DNA from 3 places in the Mycolicibacterium alvei genome. Region 3 is predicted to be linked to each of the others. Evidence: predicted binding sites of a transcription regulator. Region 3 holds the regulator's gene; each other region holds the start of a gene.
The links. The regulator LexA, encoded in region 3, represses DNA repair genes until DNA is damaged. The targets are predictions, from matches to a motif close to CGAACANNTGTTCG.
Positions count from the first base shown of each region.

Region 1 (3,275 bases), 200 kb from region 3:
GGACACCGCGGCATCGGGCAAGAAGCTGAGCAAGGCCAAGGCCGACATGGTTGTCGCGGTGCGCAAATGGGCCCTCGACGGCGGCTTCATGGTCAAGCGTCGCAAGGAACTGTGGATCCGGGTCGCCAATGTCGCGGCGTTCTTCGCCACGCTGGCCGGCTTCTTCCTCTGGTTCGGTATCACTTTGTGGGGGTTGCCGTTCGCGGCGTTCTTCGTGTTCTCCGTAAGTTCGTGGAAGGGCGGTGTGGGGACCCGTCGGACCCCGGCCGGTCGCGAATTGTGGTCGCGGGCCGAGGGTTTCCACCGGCTGTTGTCCACTGACTCGGCCGAGACCAGGTTCGACTTCGCTGCCCGCAAAGACCTCTACCTGGCCTATATTCCGTTCGCGGTGGCCGGCGGTACCGCCGCACTGTGGGCCAAGAAGTATCAGGACACCGTGGGGGCCGCTGCACCCCAACCAAACTGGTACAACTCGTCGTCATCGTCGGACAGCAGCCACGGTTTCACCGGCGGATCCGGGGGCGCGGACTTCGACAGTTTCGAATCGGCACTATCGTCGTCGATCGGGGCGTACACCGCCTCGCAGTCGTCCTCCTCGTCGTCGAGCGGCGGATCATCGTCGTCCGGTGGAGGCGGTGGGGGTGGCGGAGGAGGAGGGGGAGGCTCGTGGTGAGACTGCTGTTGATCGTGGTGCTGGTACTCGCGGTGGCGGTACTGGTGGGCTTCGTCGTGGGCTACAACAAACTGCGGGCGGCGGACGTGCGGGTCGCCGAGGCGCTCGGTGGCATCGACGTCGAGTTGACCCGCCGGGCAGCACTGATTCCGGCGCTCGTGCAGGCCGTGGCAACGTTCGCCTCGCACGAGACGGCGGTCCTCGGCCGGGTCAGCGGGGCCCAGGCCGCCCTGGCCGCGGCGACCGGTGGTGCCTCGGTGGTGCAGCGCAGCGCCGCCGAACACGATCTGGACAGTGCGCTGACCGGCATGCTGGCGTTGGGATCGTCCTACCCGCAACTCAATTCGTCCGCCAACTTCATGAACCTGCAGGAGAACCTGACCGACACCGAGAACAAGCTGGCGTTCGCCCGCCAGTACTACAACGACGCTGTGGCCACCCTCAACCGGCTGGTCGGATCCATCCCTTGGGTGTATCTGGCGCCGCTGGCCGGAGTATCGGAACGGGAGTACTACCGCTCTCCCCAATAGCTTCGAGGTTCCAGGCAGACCCGCCTGAGCTCCTGCCAAAAAACTTTGGCCACTTTGGTCCCGTGGGTCCCAAACTCGGCGCTTCTGTCAGGATATCGAACTAGTGTTCGAATCATGAAGGTTGGGTTGGTGCAGAGCCGGGACGCGGTACAGACCGCACTCGCCGGCCACCTGGCCGCGACCGCGGCGCTGGCTGACAGTGATTTCACCGGGTTCGACACCGCCGAGTTGTTGGCGATGCAGTCCCAGCGCGAGCAGCAGGCCCGCACGCAGGCGATGATCGATCACCGGATTCAAGCCGCCCTGATGGCTCAGGCCGCCCCGCACGAGATCGGCGGCAAGTCCTGGAAGGATGTGCTGGCCACCCGGATGCGGATCAGCGGCAAGGAAGCGTCACGCCGCGTGGCCGCAGCCGTCGACCTCGGGCCGCGCTATGCCATCGGCGGTGAGGTGCTGGAACCGCTACTGCCCGCATGCGCCGAGGGGCTGCTGTCCGGGGCGATCAACACTGAACACATCACGATCATCGGCGACACCGTCGCCAAAGCCGAAAAGTACCTGAGCCCCGCTGAACTCGCCCAGATCGAAACCGACCTGGTGGCCGCAGCCACTCGCGACACCCCCGAAACGCTCAAGGCCGCCGCGGACAAACTGCTCTATCTGCTCAACCAAGACGGCGACTCACCCGATGTCGCCGCCCACCTACGTGGACTACGTGTCGGCAAACAAGATCCCGACGGACTGGTTCATATCCAGGGCTGGCTCGACCCCGAGACAGCGGCATATCTGACCACTGTCACCGGCGTGTGGGGCGCACCCGGCATCAACAACCCCGGTGACCAACAACCAGTCCACAACCCCACGCCCAACCCGCTCGACACTCCCGACGCCCCAGGCGCCGACGCCCCAGACGCAAAGGCCGAACCCGAGCCCGAGCCCCAGCCTGAGCCGGCTGCTACCGACGAGTCCCCAGGTCAGCGAGCGCAGCGGGAGGCGGCGAGCCGCGACACCCGAACCCAGGCCCAGCGCAACCACGACGCACTCAAAGTGGCACTGCGCGAACTGCTGATGTCCAAACGACTCGGCCAGCACGGCGGCCTGCCGGTCACCGTGGTCGTCTCCACCACCCTGGCCGAACTGGAAGCCGGGGCCGGCATCGCCATCACCGGGGCGGGCCTGCGGATGCCGATGACAGACCTCCTCCGCTTGGCATCGCACAGCTTTCACTACCTGATCGTCTACGAGCACCACACCGCCGAACCGCTCTACATGGCCCGCACCACCCGACTGGCCACCAAAGCCCAACGGCTCCTGCTCTACAACCGCGACCGCGGCTGCACCCGCCCCGGCTGCACCGCACCGGCCGACCACTGCCAGGTCCACCACGCTCAAGCCGACTGGCAACACGGCGGACACACCGACGCCCCCGACCTTGCCCTGAGCTGCGGACCCGACAACCGCCTCATCGGACTGGGCTGGACCACCAGCATCGACCCACACACCGGCCGCATCCACTGGCATCCACCACCCCTGATGAACACCGGCCAAGACACCCTCAACCACCACTTCCACCCCGAAGAACTCCTGGTCCCACCGGAAGAATCTGGCGACGGCTAGAACCCGCCCCAATTCAGCCCAACCACGCTGCTGCACAACATGATTGAGCTCCGACACGCGCAAACTCGACATGCTGGGCCTGATTCCTTGAGTCGGGGGCAGCGATGGGCAACTGCTCGAGCCCGGACGGCAGCTCTGCGTCAACTCGACGTCGATGAGCCGAGCCATTAGGGGAGCAGCGGGCCGGATACCTAAACTGATTCGGTGCGTCTTGTCTTTGCCGGAACTCCAGAGCCTGCCCTCCCGTCGTTGCAGCGGCTGATCGACTCGCCCCGTCATGAGGTGGTCGCGGTGCTGACCCGGCCCGACGCCGCGGCCGGACGTCGCGGCAAACCCGCTCCATCGCCGGTCGCGCAGCTGGCGCTCGAACACGACATCCCGGTTCTGCGACCGGCCAAGCCCAACTCCGACGAGTTCGTCGCCGAGCTGTCCGAGCTGGCACCGGACTGCTGTGC
Region 1 is NZ_AP022565.1:1,101,157-1,104,431, reverse strand. It holds gene G6N44_RS05170 (DUF2207 domain-containing protein) at 1-673, shown strand, start outside; gene G6N44_RS05165 (LemA family protein) at 667-1,203, shown strand; gene G6N44_RS05160 (HNH endonuclease signature motif containing protein) at 1,318-2,820, shown strand; gene fmt (methionyl-tRNA formyltransferase) at 3,025-3,275, shown strand, end outside.
Region 1: a site for LexA is predicted at 1,300-1,313, ahead of G6N44_RS05160 (HNH endonuclease signature motif containing protein). Genes of this name have one in related genera too.

Region 2 (3,275 bases), 1.0 Mb from region 3:
GGCTGTTGTGTGTGCTGTCCATCCTGGCGACGTATCTGCTTATCGCGGTCGCGGTGATGATGTATGCCGGCGTCGGTGAAGCCGACCTGGGACTGGGCAATCCGGACAACGCCGAGAACGTGTTCGCGGCGTTGGCCGATCCGGTGCTCGGCACGTGGGCAGGGCCGCTGCTGTTCCTGGCGATCCTGGCCTCGTCGGTGGCCAGCCTGCAGACCACGTTCCTGCCCGCCGCCCGGGCGATGCTGGCGATGGGCGCCTACAAGGCGTTCCCGCCACGCTTTGCCGAGGTCAGCCCGCGCTACCTGGTGCCGGTATTCGCAACCGTCACCGCCGGGGTGGTCACCGGGGTGTTCTACACCGCGGTGAGCCTGCTGTCGGAGAGCGCACTGCTGGATACCATTGCGGCCCTTGGCATCATGATCTGCTGGTACTACGGCATCACGGCGTTTGCGTGTGTCTGGTACTTCCGCCGTGAGCTGTTCGCCAACGCCCAGAACATGGTGTTCAAGTTCCTGTTCCCCCTGCTCGGCGGAATCGTGCTGGCCGCGGTGTTCGTCATCTCGATCGGCGAGAGCATGGACCCGGACAACGCCAGCGGGGCCGCGGTCGGCGGCATCGGCCTGGTGTTCTACATCGGCTTCGGCGTGCTGATCCTCGGTGCCGTGCTGATGATGATCTGGCGGTCTCGCAGCCCCGAGTTTTTCCGGGGCCAGACACTGCGGCACGACACGCCGTCACTCGTCGAGTAGCGGCTGCCGAAACGCCGAGTCAGCCGGCGGCGTTGCCGATACCGGACTTGCCCGGATTGTGGGCAATGTGAAGTGGATCGAGCAGATCCCACACCGTCGCGACGGCCTGGACCTTCAGATCGGCGGCCGGACCCTCCAGGTTGATCACGTCGGCGACGAGGTCGTAGCCGTAGTACACGAACGATCCCGGCGGGGTGGTCTTGATCAACTCGTTGATGATGGTCTGCCTGGCATCCAGGGCGGCTGCATCGTTGCCGACTGCGGGAGCCAGGTTGGTCACGATCTTGCCGATCGGGATGACGGCGTTGACCCACGGGATCATCTGGCTACCCCGGTAGATCTGTTCGGTCGCCTCACGCACGAGGGGATCGAGCTCATTGGGTGAGGCATCCATCAGTGCGTTCCGGAGATCCATGATCGGCTGGGGGATATCCGTCGGCTCCGGATCGTTGCCGCGGAACGGGTTGGGATCCCATGCCGGGCCATCGTCCGCGGTGTCGGCCTGGGCCTGTACTGCGCGCGGCGCGACGGTCTCGGTGTCCGGCGTGTCGGCCACTACCGGCGCCGGTTTGGGTGCCGCCGCCTGCTTGGGAGTGAACAGGTCCTTGAGCTTGGCGACCTCGCCGGCCTCGAATTCCTCGGCGCTGGGCTTCGGCTTGGGCTTGACCGCCTCCGGCTTGGCGGGTCTTGCGTCCTGTACGGCCTTGTTGACGCGTGCGGCCGCTTTCTCGATCGTGTCGGCCTGCTTGTCGAGGGTGTCCTTGAAGACGTTGTCCTTGAACGTGGACAAAGGCTTGGGGCGCTTGGTCTCGCCGGCCTTGGTCTCACCGCGTTTGGGTCCGGCGTTGACGTGCTGGGATGTGCTGCTGGTCGAGTCCTTGGCCGCGCCGTCGGTCGAATCAGCGTGGGCGGTGCCCTGTCCGGCCACGGCGATCGCCGCCCCGACTCCGGCCGCCACCGCGACACCACCGACGTAGCCGATGTACCTGGTTGATGCTGACGTCGATGCCATTGCCCGTCCTCTCACAGCCGATCCCCAGCCCAGCAGCATCGTAGGGGGCGGCGGCGTGGTCGGCATCACGAGGTACGCACCCCATTCAACTTCGAACAAACGTTCGATATGCTGAAGTGGTGAGTTGGCACAACGGGCCGCCGAGCTGGTCGGAGATGGAGCGGGTGCTGACCGGCAAGCCGCGCCGTTCCGGCCTGCCGTTGGAGCTCGCGGGCGACGGTGGGGACAGCCCGGCCTGGTCGCGTAAGCGCGGCACCTATCAGCCGCCGGAGCTCGACCGGTCGCGAACGTCGATCCGCTATGCCGAACTGCACACGCACAGCGCCTACAGCTTCCTCGACGGTGCGAGCACCCCGGAGGAGTTGGTCGAGGAGGCGGCCCGGCTGAACCTGCGGGCCATCGCGCTGACCGATCACGACGGGCTCTACGGCGTGGTCCGGTTCGCCGAGGCGGCCAGGGAGCTGGATCTGGCCACGGTATTCGGCGCCGAGTTGTCGCTGGGGAACATTCCCCGCACCGAGGATCCCGATCCGCCCGGCCCGCATCTGCTGGTCCTGGCCCGCGGGCCGGAAGGGTACCGGCGGTTGTCCCGAGAGATTGCCAAGGCGCACCTGGCCGGTGGTGAGAAGGGTAAACCCCGTTACGACTTCGACGGCCTCGCCGAAGCTGCCGGCGGGCACTGGCACATCCTCACGGGCTGTCGTAAAGGTCATGTCCGCCAGGCACTTTCAGAAGGTGGGCCGGAAGCTGCCGCCGCCGCGCTGGTCGATCTGGTGGATCGCTTCGGAGCCGGCCGGGTCAGCGTCGAGCTCACCCATCACGGCCATCCGTGTGACGACGAGCGCAATGCCACCCTGGCCGGACTGGCTCAGCGGTTCGGGCTACCGGTGGTGGCGACCACCGGCGCGCACTTCGCTGCACCCGACCGGGGTCGACTGGCCATGGCGATGGCGGCGATCCGGGCCCGCAACTCGATGGACACCGCAGCGGGGTGGCTGGCCCCGTTCGGCGGGTCTCACCTGCGCTCGGGGGAGGAGATGGCCCAGCGGTTCGGCATCGAGATCGTTTCGGCTGCAGCCGATCTCGGTGAGCAGTGCGCCTTCGGGCTGGCACTCATCGCCCCGCAGTTACCACCGTTCGACGTCCCGGCCGGGCATACCGAGGACAGCTGGCTGCGCGAGTTGGTGATGGCCGGGGCTGCCGAGCGGTACGGGCCCGTCGACAACGCAGGCAAGGCCTATGCGCAGATCGAACACGAACTGCGGATCATCGAGCAGCTGAAGTTCCCCGGCTATTTCCTGGTGGTGCACGACATCACCCGGTTCTGCCGGGACAACGACATCCTGTGCCAGGGCAGGGGATCGGCGGCCAACTCGGCGGTCTGCTACGCGCTCAAGGTCACCAACGTCGACCCGATTGCCAACGAGCTGCTGTTCGAACGGTTCTTGTCCCCGGCCCGTGACGGGCCGCCCGACATCGACATCGACATCGAGTCGGACCTGCGCGAGAACGTC
Region 2 is NZ_AP022565.1:2,308,579-2,311,853, reverse strand. It holds gene G6N44_RS11125 (APC family permease) at 1-749, shown strand, start outside; gene G6N44_RS11120 (hypothetical protein) at 769-1,761, opposite strand; gene G6N44_RS11115 (error-prone DNA polymerase) at 1,881-3,275, shown strand, end outside.
Region 2: a site for LexA is predicted at 1,854-1,867, ahead of G6N44_RS11115 (error-prone DNA polymerase). Genes of this name have one in related genera too.

Region 3 (3,275 bases):
GCGGTCCGAGAATCGCCAAGCCGACCTCATTGCTGGGGATCTCCGGCGTGCCGAGCCCCCGGACGGCATCCTCGACCTTCTGCGCCAAAACATTGAGTGCATCATCGTCGACCTGCCTGCCCTGACAGGACCGGCGCACGCCACGGATGACTTTCTCCCGGCTGAAGGGCTCGGTCACGCCGCTGCGCTTCACCACAGCCAGCACCGCGGTCTCCACGGTGGTGAACCGACGTCCGCACTCCGGGCATGATCGCCGGCGCCGAATGGCCTGGCCCTCGTCGGCCTCCCGGGAATCGACGACGCGCGAATCAGGATGACGGCAGAACGGACAGTGCATTACCGCTCCTTCGTCATACCGCCGGACAACTAGTTCGAGCGTCCTTGAGCGTACCCGCGATGCCCGCGGGAGACTCACCGCCGGGTCCAGTGGCATGTAGGGACTCACTCCGACGCCGGCCAGTGTGGCTGCCGGCCAGGACGATTCAGCAGGCATCGGGCTGCTCAGCCCACCGGCGCGAGCAGCGTCTGCCCGGGGTCGACTGCTGCGGATTCCAGTTGGTTGAGGTCACGGATCTGCTCGACGACCCGGGACACCGGGGCATCCGGGGCGACCCTGCGCGCCACCTGCTGCAGCGTCTCCCCCGATTTCACCTGGACCACCGCAAGCTCGGTCGGCTCCGGGCTCTCGATCCCCATCACCCCACCGAACTGGGCCACGAGGCCCAGCCACACCGTGATGCCGGCGGCGACCAGGGCCAGCAACACCGTGGTCACCGGCGTGATGGGCCGACTGCGATGGGATGCGCGCGACATCAGCACTCCGGTTCCGCGGTAGCGGACCGTGCCGGCAGCGGGGCGGTCCGGGGCCGGGCGTTGCACCCGGCGGACCGGCCTGGCCGCACCGCTACCGAAGGTGGCGCTGCCCTTCGCACCTACAGCACCGGCAGTGCCGGCACCGCCCCGAACCCTGGCGCGCTGCGGTGGCGACTGGGGCACGGCCCGAGCCGCGCGGGAACGGCTATCGGCGGGGATATCGATGATCGCCATCTGACTGCCTTTCGGTGGGACGGATTCGCTCTTGTGTTCGAATGTACTCGCTCAGGTGTTCGATTGATAGAACATGTGATCGAACTGTTGCCAAACGATAGAGCAGGGCACCGACGACTCCGGGGTCGCCGATCCCGCACCCGGGCCGGAAACACCCGTCGCGCACCCCACCACGCGGCCCCACCAGCAGACACGCCCACAACACGCGTCGAACACATGTTTGATTAATGTTCGATCAACGACTACATTCGGCCCCATGAGCGACGATCGCAGCAGGGACGGCAGCACCGACAGCCCGGCCGGATCGGACGGCGCCGGCCCACGCCGAACCGAAGGGCTCACCGACCGGCAACGCACCATTCTCGACGTGATCCGCGCGTCGGTGAGCAGTCGCGGCTACCCGCCGAGCATCCGCGAGATCGGCGATGCGGTCGGGTTGACCTCGACTTCGTCGGTCGCCCACCAGTTGCGCACCCTGGAACGCAAGGGCTACCTGCGTCGGGATCCCAACCGCCCGCGCGCGGTCGACGTACGTGTCGCCGACGATCCGTCGCCCACCGCTCTGGTGTCCACCGACGTGGCCGGTTCCGATGCGCTTCCCGAGCCGACCTTCGTGCCGGTGCTCGGGCGTATCGCCGCGGGCGGTCCCATCCTGGCCGAACAGGCCGTCGAGGACGTCTTCCCGCTACCGCGCGAACTGGTCGGCGAAGGGTCGCTGTTCCTGCTCAAGGTCGTCGGCGACTCGATGGTCGATGCCGCCATCTGCGACGGCGACTGGGTGGTCGTGCGCCAGCAGAGTGTGGCCGACAACGGAGACATCGTGGCAGCCATGATCGACGGCGAAGCCACGGTCAAGACGTTCAAGCGGACCCGCGGTCAGGTCTGGCTGATGCCGCACAACCCGGCATATGAGCCGATCCCCGGCAACGACGCCGCGGTGCTCGGCAAGGTTGTCACCGTGATCCGCAAGATCTGACCGTCCGGCGGGCCCGGTTGCACCGGATGGCGGCCCGGGCCCTACCGCTCAATCCGTGCGCACGAATCCGTTCGTACGGGCGAATTCCTCACTGGCAAACCAGATCTCGGCCACTGCATCGTCGTACTCACTGCTGTCGGGCGCCCAGTATCGGCCGGACTTGGTGTCCGCCTTGATCGGATAGCCCTCCGGCGCGCGGTTCGGGTCCTCCAACGGTAGGTGGATCGCGGTGGCACTGGGTATCTCGTCGAGTTCGATGGCGGCATGGCGCCCGCTGTGCGCCTCACTGCTGTAGGCCTCACCGCTGTAGGCCTCCGCCTCGGTGATGACGCGGGTGGGCGCGGTGTCCACGTTGTCCTGATCGCCCGGCACCAGTCCGCTCAGCGCCGCGAAAGCCCCGGCCTCGCGCATCCCGCCGACTGCACCGCCGAGCGACCGGGTGTCCGGCGGGTTCTCGTCTACGAGCTCCGCTTCGAAGTCATCGACGTCGTCGTCTTCGGCGACTTCCTCGAAGTCGGCGTCGATGGGCGTATCGAGGTCTTCGTCGTCGAATCCATCGTCCTCGAAATCGTCGTCTTCATCGTCATAGTCGGATTCGAAGTCGTCATAGTCGTCAAAGCCCTGCTCCGGGCCGGCCAGCCGCGAGGAATCCTCCGGCGGTTCCTCGTCCTCGCCCGGTGCCCCGTAGCCGCCGGCCGCTCCGTGCGGGGCGGCCCACTGACTGACCGGGATGGCGATGTCGGTGGGCTCGTCGTACGGAGATGCCGCACTCGTCGATTGCTCGCCGGGTTCGGCGAACCGCGTCGTCGCGACCTCGCCGCCATAGGCAGCGCTCGGCCCGTAGTCGTTCGCCACATCGGACCCGCGATCATCGCGATACTCGTCGCGGTCGTACCCACCCGATCCATACCGAGCATCGCCGTATCGGTCCTCGTCATAGGACGAAGCCTTGGGGCCGTCGGCGTAGTCGTCGTCGAACGGGTCATGGTCGAAGTCGTCATCGCCACCGGCGCGGCGACGGTGCCAGAGCGCAGCCCCCACGATCAGCCCGGCGAGCAGCACGACCGGGACCACCGCGATCAGCCACCACCAGCTCCAATGCCAGGAGAACGGCTTCTTGGTGTCCGTACCGGAGGGCTGCGGCGCCGTGGCCGGGGTCTGTCCGAGTCCAGGAACCTCCAGTCCACTCAGTTCGGAGGCGAGTTTCGACGGCTCGGTGGTGAACGCGTTGGAGTCGCGGTCCCACGAGATC
Region 3 is NZ_AP022565.1:1,300,545-1,303,819, forward strand. It holds gene nrdR (transcriptional regulator NrdR) at 1-337, opposite strand, end outside; gene G6N44_RS06165 (LysM peptidoglycan-binding domain-containing protein) at 502-1,047, opposite strand; gene lexA (transcriptional repressor LexA) at 1,304-2,023, shown strand; gene G6N44_RS06175 (LGFP repeat-containing protein) at 2,072-3,275, opposite strand, start outside.